Regions from separate parts of the Sphingobium sp. LB126 genome, predicted to be linked through region 1. Evidence: riboswitches for the same ligand, from Rfam matches in the RefSeq annotation. Region 1 holds a riboswitch; each other region holds the start of a gene.

Region 1 (3,272 bases):
GCGGCCGCCGCGATCAGGCCGCAACTGATCATGACCGGCCGCAACAAGTCCGTGGGGTTCAGCGTCACCAGGCTTGCCACCAGTCCGCCGACCGTCGCCAGCGTCACCACGACATAGAAGGAGACCAATTGATCCTGCCCCATGCCGACCACGGCCAACAGCCCGCTGGCGCCGTAATTCTGCTCCGACAGCAGGACGCGCATGCTGGCCGCGATGATGGCGAAGCGGATGATCGCTCCGCTGCCCAGCCAGCGGGTGTTGAGCAACGGATTGGCGCGGTTGTGTTCGACCATCAGCGCCGCGCCCACGAGCAGCAGCGACCCCGCCAGACCATAGCCCAGCCAGGGCGTCGTCCACCATTGAATGCGCCCCTGCACCAGCACCGCGCAAAGCAGCGCCATGCCCGGCGCGAACAGGGCGAAGGTCAGGAAATCGAGTGGTTCGAACGCCTCGATCCGCTCGCTCGGCGGCAGGCGCAGCAGCCACACGCCCGCCAGGCACAGCAGCGTCAGCCCCAGTTCGAACAGGAACAGATTCTGCACGTCGCCATGGATCAGCAGGGCAGGGGATATCACCCGCGCCAGCGGTAGCGCGATCTGCGACATGCCCACGCCCAGCACCATCCCGCCCAACCGCTGGGCCGCCGGCATCGACTGCATGATGTAGAACAGGCAGAGCGTCGACAACCCGCTCGCCACGATCCCGCTCGCCCCGCGCACGATCAGTTCGAACCCGTAACTATGTACGAAGATCTGCGACAGGTTGAGCGCCAGGAATCCGGCCAGCACCATGCGGGCGAAGCGCTGTATGCCGAATTGCTGGCGGAATTTGATGAGCAGCAGGCTCATGCAGATATTGGTCATCGAATAGGCGGCGGTCAGCCAGCCGCCCTCGACGGTGGTGAGGCCCAGCGCGCCCTGTATCTGGGGCAGGTTAGCGGTCAGCAACCCGTTGATGAAGCCGCCCGTCAGCCCCAGCAGCGTACCGATCAGGAAATAACCGATGCGCCGACGGGTGGGGTGATCGGGCGTCGCAGGCGATCCCGGCATCATCGGCCGTTCATGCGGCGCGAACTGATAGTCCGGTGTTGCTCCCGCTGCGCTCAAGCCGCCTCCTCAAGCTGTGCACGAAGCCAGCCGCCAGGCGATTGTTTCCACTTCTTGTCCGGACTGTCTAGTCCCCGCCGTCTTCGGCCCGTTCCATCATCTCCATGAAGTCGCGCGCCGCGTCACGGTCCGCAGGGTCCTCGAACGCATCCTCCAGATCGGGCGCCGCGCCCAGCAGGAACATCAGCGACCACAGCGCGAAGCGCCGCGCCTTGTCCGTTTCCAGCCCGAAATCGACGCGCATATGCTCCAGCCCTGCCGCCAGCGCATCGGGGGTGAGCGCGTCCAGGTCGCGGATGCCGAAATAGCGGTGGAGTTGATCGTCGAAATGCATGGGCCGCCTCTATCCCATCTTCCCATCGCCGCAAAGCTTACCTATGAACGCCCTCGATCGCGCCGGTGTCCCGAAAGGGGCTTAATAGGGAATGGGGTGTAAATCCCCGGCTGTCCCTGCAACTGTAAGCGGTGAGCGAGAGACATATCGATCCTTTCCGGGTGGAAAGGATCAGCCACTGGGCCGGACGCTAAATCCTGCGAGGCCTGGGAAGGCCATGTTTCAAGCGATGACCCGCGAGCCAGGAGACCTGCCGGCGTCTGGTCGCTCTTGCCCTGGTCCAGGGGATGGCCGCGGCACGGTATCTTTCCGTCTGAGCGACGAACGAGCGGTGGAGGCTGCTTCGGTTCGCGTGAGCGGCGCTGATGGCGTCGGCCCGTTCGCGCGCGCCGGTCGTCCTGGACGGCAGGCCTCCCCCGGGCAGTCGCTGACGCCGGAGGATAGTGTTTTGAAAATTGGATTGATGGCCCTGTTGATGGCCGCGGGCGTCACCCAGCCGGTGCTGGCCCAGATGCCCGCTGCCGGGGAAGCGGCGGAAACGAATATCGTCGTCTTCGGCCGGGGCGAGGAAAAGATCGGCGTCGCCCATGCCGCGAGCGAGGGGAGCGTCGGCGGCGCCGACCTGCTCGTGCGTCCGCTGCTGCGCGTCGCCGAACTGCTCGAGGCGGTGCCCGGCCTGGTCGCTGCCCAACATTCGGGCAGCGGCAAGGCCAATCAATATTTCCTGCGCGGCTTCAACCTCGATCATGGATCGGACTTCACGACTTATATCGACGGTGTGCAGATGAATTTCCGCTCGCACGGTCACGGCCAGGGCTATCTCGACCTCAACGGCTTGATCCCGGAGATCGTCGCGCGCGAGGATTTCCGTAAAGGCCCCTATCGCGCCGATGGCGGCGATTTCGCGCTGGCAGGCGCGGCCGCCATGACCACCATCGACGGCTTTGCACGGCCGTGGATCGCCACGGAAGCCGGCTCCTACGGCTCACGCCGTCTGGCGGCGGGCGGCACGATCGAGGGCGTCGGCCCCGGCGCCCTGACGCTGGTGGCGCAGGCCAAGCGCTATGACGGTCCGTGGGAAGAGGCGGAGCATCTGCGCCACTATAGCGGCTTTGCCAAATATCGCCTGCCGCTTGGCGCGGGCGAACTGGACGCGACCCTTCACGCCTATCGCGGCACCTGGCGCCCGACCGAGCAGATTCCCGAACGGATCATCGGCTCTTGGGTCTGCAAGGATATATTCTGCTCGCCCGATGCCTCGGCGCGGGGCGAAACCACGCGGATCGTCGGCAATATCGCCGTCACCCAGCCGGACTGGCGCGCCAATGCCTATGTCCAGTTCTACGACTGGTCGATGTTCAGCAATCCCACCTATGCCGATTCCGATGGCACGAGCGCGCAGATCCGCCAATATGACCGCCGCTGGATCACTGGCTTCACGGCAGCGAAGAACTGGACCGTCGCCCCGACGTTCACTCTCAGCATCGGCACCGAAAACCGCCTCGACCATATCGGCAATGTCGGCGTCGACCGCAGCGCCGACCGGCAATTCCTCTTCTCGCTCGGCCGCTATCATGTCGAGGAACTGTCGGTCGCCCTCTATGGTGAGGCGAACTGGCAACCCTTGCCCGGCCTTCGCCTGATCGGCGGGCTGCGCGGCGATTATTATCATTACAGCGTCCGCGCCGGCGATGCGTCCGCGCAGGCGCTGGGCACGGGCAGCGGCCATGACGGCATCCTTTCGCCCAAGGCGTCAGTCGCCTACCGGGTCACGCCGCATCTGGAATTCTACGCCAATTGGGGCCGGGGCTTCCATTCCAACGACGTGCGCG
Region 2 (3,272 bases), 680 kb from region 1:
ATCAGCCGCTCGCTGATCGCCGCCGGGCGCGATCCCGAAACGCCGGTGATGGTGGCGGTCAATGTCTCGCTGCCTCATGAACGGCTGATCCGCGGCAAGCTCTCCGCGCTGGCCTTCCTGGTGCAAACGATCAGCGACGAACACCCGACCCTGCTGCTGATCGGCGAGGCGGTGGCATCCACCCATGTTCCGGCGGACATCGCGGCGGGCGTCGCCGTCAAGGCTTGAGGATCAACCTCTCCAGATCCTCGGGCCGGTTGATATTGGGCAGCACGAACTCCGGCCGCTCGACGATCCGCGCGCCGATCCGCTCCAGCCAGCCATAAATGGAGCGGTTATTCTCCTCGGCCAGATGCGCGTCCAGTTCTGCCGCCAATGAAACGGGCCAGAACCCCGCTAATTGCTGCCCTTTCAGGACCGCCGCGCCATCCCCGATCAACGCTTCCGCCAACCCTTCGGGATAGACCGGAACGTCGCACCCGGTCGTCAGCACCGCGCCATAGCCCCGCGCCGCCGCATGATGCAGCGCCGCGTTCAGCCCGCCCAGCGGCCCCATATCCGGCGCCGGGCGATCCGCCAGCCCGCCCTCGCGCCCGCAGATCACGACGCTTTCCACATGGGGAGCGATGGACGCCGCCGCATGGTCCAGCAAGGTCCGCCCGGCCAGCATCGCCTGCGCCTTGTCGCTACCGAAGCGGCTGGAGCGCCCTCCGGCCAGCACCGCGCCCAGCAATCGCATCCCGTCCCTCCTCAACCCGCTTGGCAGAAGCCCTGCTTTCCCTTATGGCGCGCGGCGCGGACGGGGCAAAGCCTCGACCGCAAAGAAGATCGCGCCGGTGCCCGAAAGGGCTGAAAACGGGAATGCGGTGCGGACGGGCAACCGTCCAATTCCGCGGCTGTCCCTGCAACTGTAAGCGGTGAGCGCGATGCACTTCGGTCGCAAGACCGGCCACTGGACGCCAAGTCCGGGAAGGCGTGCATCGCCGCATTGACCCGCGAGCCAGGAGACCTGCCGGCGCATGGTCGCTCTTGCCCTGGTCCAGGGGTTGGCCAAGGCACGGTGTTTTCCGTCTGAGCGACGAAGCGGCGCAGGGCCGCATCGGTGCGGGGGCGGACACTGGCGTCGGCTGTCCCCTGTCCCGACCGCGCGAGCGGATGCCCTGAGCCATGAAGTCGCAGCGACGCTCAGGGAAACATCATAATGTTGAAAGCCACCATCTCTCTCGCCGCGCTGCTCGCGGCCACGCCCGCCTTCGCGGCTGACGACGCGGATAATGACGCGATCATCGTCACCGCGCTCGGCATCGAACAGCCCCGCGACGAAGTCGGCCAGGCCGTCACCGTCATCGACGCCGACACCATCCGCACCCGCCAGAGCGTCAGCGTCGTCGATCTGCTCGCCACCACGCCGGGCGTCCGCTTCAACCGCAGCGGCAGCCTGGGCGGCGTGACCGGCGTGTCGCTACGCGGCGCGGAAACGACGCAGACGCTGGTGCTGATCGACGGGGTCAAGGTCAACGACACCAGCGGTATCGGCGACATGTATGATTTCGGCGGTCTGCTGACCGGCAATATCCAGCGGATCGAGATATTGCGCGGCTCCAACTCGATCGTCTACGGCAGCCAGGCGATCGGCGGCGTCGTCAACGTCATGACCGGCACGCCCGCCGCCGGTTTCGCGGGCAACGCCTCGGTCGATTACGGCTATCGCGATACATTGAACGCCAAGGCCGATATTTCGGGCAGCAGCGGCATCGCCTCGGGCGGCGTGGGCGTCGCCTATTTCAACACCGACGGCATTTCCGCCGCCGCCAACGGCACGGAAAAGGACGGATACGAGAATATCGCCGCCAACGCCAAGCTGAAGCTGGCCTTCACCGACACGCTCAGCCTCGACCTGCGCGGCTATTATATCCATACCGATCTGGACACCGACAATGGCGTGATCGACAGCACCGCCGACACCGCGAAATCGGATCAATATGTCGGCTATGCCGGCCTCAACCTCGCCCTGTTCGACGGCAGGCTCACCAATCGCGCGGCCGTCACCTGGTTCCGCATGGATCGCGACTATACGTCCGCGTTCGGGCCTTACGGCTATTCGGGCACCAATCTGCGCTTCGAATATGAAGGCGTCTATCAGCCGGTCGATCAGGCCAGGCTGATCTTCGGCTATGAACATGAGCGGCCGGATTATGACTTCTCCGGCTTCGGTTCGACCGAAAGCCACAAGGCCGATATCGACAGCGTCTATGCGCTCGCGGTCGTGAAGCCCTTTACTGGGCTCGCCGTCACCGGCGGCGTGCGGCATGACGATCACAGCCAGTTCGGCGGCGCGACGACCTTCGGCGCCAATGCGAACTACACGCCCAACAACGGCGCGACCAATTTCCGCGCCAGCTATGGCGAAGGGTTCAAGGCGCCCTCGCTCTACCAGCTTTACGGCACCGATGTCGGCAATGCCGGCCTGCGCCCGGAACGGTCGAAAAGCTATGATATCGGCTTCGACCAGCGGCTGGGCGGCGACCGGGCGATCCTTTCCGTCACGGCTTTCCGCCGCGTCACGAAGGACCAGATCAATTACGACTATTCGATCGGCCTCTATGGCGGGTACAACAATATCGACCGCACCCGCGCCAAGGGGGTGGAGGCGATGCTGACCCTGAAGCCGGTCGACGCGCTGACCGTCACGGCCGCCTACAGCTATGTCGATGCGCGCGACCGCGACACCGGCGCCCGGCTGCCGCGCCGCGCGGCCAATGCGGTCAGCGTCTCGGCGGATTATGTCTGGCCCTTCGGCCTCACGACCGGCGCGACCGTGACGATGGTGGGCGACAGCTTCAACGACGCGACCAACCTGGTCCGGCTGGACGGCTATGCCCTGGCCAATGTCCGGGCGTCCTTCCCGATCCTGGAGAATCTGGAAATCTACGGCCGCATCGACAATCTCACCGATGCGAAATATGCCACGGTCTATGGCTATGGCACTTATGGCCGCTCGGCCTATGGCGGCGTGCGTGTCCGCTTCTGACGGACACCTAACGGCGTGGCGCAGCGTTCACCTGCGCCACGCCTTTGTGCGCGGAGCCGTCGATCTGTGCCACGCCTTTATGCGTGACGCCGTCGATCTGCGCCACGATGGAGCGGACGGCCTCGACATAGGCGGGGCCGCCGCACACCGTCCACGCCTGCGGCACGCGGATGCGCGGGATCGCGCGCAGGATCGGATGGTGCAGCATTTCCGTCCCCTGATCGACGACCTGTTCGCTGCC
Region 3 (3,272 bases), on a different contig from region 1:
ACGGACTTCGCCGGTCCGGACCTATGCGCCCAATGGCTATGACCTCTACGACATGATCGGCAATGTCTGGGAATGGACGACCGACTGGTATGCCCAGCCCAGGCCAGAGCGCAAGGCGAAGGGCAGTTGCTGCGTTCCCGCCAATCCGCGCGGGGGTACGAAGCGCGAAAGCCTGGACCCCGCCAATCCCCATGTGCCCATGCCGCGAAAAGTGCTCAAGGGCGGTTCCCATCTCTGCGCGCCAAGCTATTGCCAGCGCTACCGCCCCGCCGCCCGCCATCCGCAGGCGGTGGACAGTTCGACCAGCCATATCGGGTTCCGCTGCATCATTCGCGAACCGGGTCGCTGACTTTCAACAACAGGAATATTGCATGCTCAACATCCCCTGGGACCAGCCCGCCACCATGATCGACCTTGACGGCAAGGCGCCGATCATCGGCACGATCCGCGATTGCGCCCAGCATTTCGCCATCTTCAAGCCCCATGCCAAGGAGCAGGCGCGTGTCCTGCTGACCCAACCCGTCCACCGCGAAGGCCGCAAGACCCGGACCTGGGTGCTGGAACCCTGGGAGATCGAAAAACTGGTCGACCGGCTGAAGGCGGAGATGCATTGAACGAGTCAATATCACGCGCCTTCGAAGGCCGTATCCCAATCTGGAGCATCGTGCGCGCAATCCGGTTTTGCGCATGATGCGATAACAAGGAAGCAGAGCGCACGGCTGCGTCCGTTTTGACGCGGCGCGCTCCCCGCCGGTCCGCCCCGCGCCTTCTCCAGCGCGCCGCCGGTCCGCATCCCTTGCATTTCCACCGTCAGCGTCACCCGCCGCGCATCCGGCAAGTCGACCCGATGCCGGCACCCCCTTCCCATCCTGCGCATCAGCCTTTATGCAGTCGGGCGAAGGTTGGCTTCGGCCGGCTTTCACTGATCGCGCCGGTGTCCTCGCGAGGGGACTTAATAGGGAATGCGGTGATGAATCCGCGGCTGTCCCTGCAACTGTAAGCGGCGAGCGAGACGCATATCGATTCTCTGAAATGCCAGAGGATCAGCCACTGGGCCGGACGCTAAATCCTGCGAGGCCTGGGAAGGCCATGTGTCAAGCTATGACCCGCGAGCCAGGAAACCTGCCTGCGTCTGGTCGCTCTTGCCTTGGTCCAGGGGATGGCCGCGGCACGGTACTCCGTCTGAGCGACGCTTCACGCAGCGGGAGCTGCTGTCCGCATGCCGGGTGCAAGCGCGTCCGCCCGGCATGAAGGCAGCTTCCGTCCGGTTTCGCCGACGCCTACGGGGATCGATCCCGATGACATTCTTTTCCAATGCGCTGGTCCCGCCGCGCCTCCCACGCGGTCGCGCGACGAGCATGTTCGCCGCCCTGATCGCCGCGAATCTGGCCGCCTGGCTTTGGGCCTTCATCGTCTTCGCCGGCAACACGGTCATGCTGGGCACCGCGCTTCTCGCCTGGAGCCTCGGCCTGCGCCATGCCGTCGATGCCGATCATATCGCCGCCATCGACAATGTGACCCGCAAGCTGATGCAGGACGGCCAGCGCCCGCTGACGGTCGGCTTCTGGTTCGCCATCGGCCATAGCGGCATCGTCCTGATCGCCGCCGTCGCGATCGCCATTGCCGCCAATGCGCTGACCCGCGTCGAGGCCGTGGGCGCGATCGGCGGCACCATCGCGACGATCGTGTCCGCCACCTTCCTCTTCACCATCGCGGCGATGAACCTGATCATCCTGAGATCGGTTCTGAAGACCTTCAACCATGTCCGTAGCGGCGGCGCCCATATCTATGAAGACATGGATATTCTCCTCGGCAATCGCGGCTTCCTCGCCCGCATCTTCCGTCCGCTTTTCCGGCTGGTGAGGCAAAGCTGGCACATGGCCCCGCTCGGCTTTCTCTTCGGCCTCGGCTTCGACACGGCCACCGAAGTCGCCATTCTCGGCCTGTCCGCAGGACAGGCGGCGAGCGGCCTTTCCATCTCCACCGTCCTCATCTTCCCGCTGCTCTTCGCGGCGGGCATGGCGCTGATCGACACGGCGGACGGGGCGCTGATGATGGGCGCCTATCAATGGGCGTTCGTGAAGCCGATCCGCAAACTCTATTACAACATCACCATCACCCTGGTCTCGGCACTGGTCGCCCTCCTCATCGGCGGAATCGAGGCAACCGCACTGCTGGGCGACAAGCTCGGCCTCACCGGCGGCATCTGGACCCTTGCCGCCGACCTTGGCGAACATTTCAACAGCCTCGGCTTCATCATCATCGGCCTGTTCGCCGCCTGCTGGCTGGCAAGCTGGATCATCTACCGCTGGAAAGGCTTCGACGAGATCGAAGTCACCCTCGAACCCCAAGGAAATCCCGCATGAACAAGGTTCCCGCTACCGTCATCACCGGTTTCCTCGGCGCCGGAAAGACGACGCTGATCCGTCACCTGATCGAACATGCGGGCGGCCGCCGCCTCGCCCTCATCATCAACGAATTCGGGGACGTCGGCGTCGACGGCGCACTGGTACAGGGCTGCGGCGACGAAGCCTGCCCGGACGAGGACATCATCGAACTGGCGAACGGCTGCATCTGCTGCACCGTTGCGGACGATTTCCTGCCGACCATGCAGCGCCTGCTCGACCGCCCGACGCCGCCCGACCACATCATCATCGAAACCTCCGGCTTGGCGCTGCCCAAGCCGCTGGTGAAGGCGTTCCAATGGCCCGACATCCGGACCCGCGCCACGGTCGACGGCGTGATCGCCCTGATCGACGCCGAAGCGCTGGCGGCGGGCCGTTTCGCCCATGACGAAGCCGCCCTGACGGCCGCCCGCGCCGCAGATCCGACGCTCGACCATGACAGCCCGATCGAGGAACTGTTCGAGGACCAGCTCGCCTGCGCCGACCTCGTCCTGCTCAACAAGACCGATCTGGTGGACGCCGATACTCTCGCCACGCTGGAACGCGATTTAGGCCCGCAAACCCGTCGCGGCGTCGGCATCATCCGTACGGCGAAGGGCGCGATCGACCCCGCCATATTGCTCGGCCTCGACTTAGGCGTTGAGGAGCAGATCGACGCCCGCCCCTCCCATCACGACAATGAGGAGGATCACGACCATGACGATTTCGAAAGCTTCATCGTCGACCTGGGCGAACTCGGCAATCCGGAGCCTGTGCTGGCGACGCTCGCAAAGGTCATCGCCGCGCACGACCTGTTGCGGGTGAAAGGCTTCCTCGCGATCGCAGGCCGCCCCGCCCGCCTCGTCGTCCAGGCCGTCGGCCCTCGTA

What was found. Region 1 has a riboswitch for cobalamin ahead of CAF53_RS09300 (TonB-dependent receptor). Riboswitches for the same ligand answer to the same signal wherever they lie in the genome.
Region 2: it holds a riboswitch for cobalamin, as region 1 does, so the genes downstream of both, CAF53_RS05990 (TonB-dependent receptor) here and CAF53_RS09300 (TonB-dependent receptor) in region 1, are expected to answer to the same signal.
Region 3: it holds a riboswitch for cobalamin, as region 1 does, so the genes downstream of both, CAF53_RS18435 (HoxN/HupN/NixA family nickel/cobalt transporter) here and CAF53_RS09300 (TonB-dependent receptor) in region 1, are expected to answer to the same signal.

The regions. Positions count from the first base shown of each region.
Region 1 is NZ_NETV01000001.1:1,907,727-1,910,998, forward strand. Features, by position in the region: gene CAF53_RS09290 (MFS transporter) at 1-1,106, opposite strand, end outside; gene CAF53_RS09295 (hypothetical protein) at 1,174-1,440, opposite strand; cobalamin riboswitch at 1,487-1,713, shown strand; gene CAF53_RS09300 (TonB-dependent receptor) at 1,952-3,272, shown strand, end outside.
Region 2 is NZ_NETV01000001.1:1,224,232-1,227,503, reverse strand. Features, by position in the region: gene cobA (uroporphyrinogen-III C-methyltransferase) at 1-228, shown strand, start outside; gene CAF53_RS05995 (molybdenum cofactor guanylyltransferase) at 218-739, opposite strand; cobalamin riboswitch at 818-1,032, shown strand; gene CAF53_RS05990 (TonB-dependent receptor) at 1,202-3,031, shown strand; gene CAF53_RS05985 (ABC transporter substrate-binding protein) at 3,039-3,272, opposite strand, start outside.
Region 3 is NZ_NETV01000002.1:485,736-489,007, reverse strand. Features, by position in the region: gene CAF53_RS18450 (formylglycine-generating enzyme family protein) at 1-349, shown strand, start outside; gene CAF53_RS18445 (hypothetical protein) at 372-614, shown strand; cobalamin riboswitch at 916-1,145, shown strand; gene CAF53_RS18435 (HoxN/HupN/NixA family nickel/cobalt transporter) at 1,299-2,366, shown strand; gene cobW (cobalamin biosynthesis protein CobW) at 2,363-3,272, shown strand, end outside.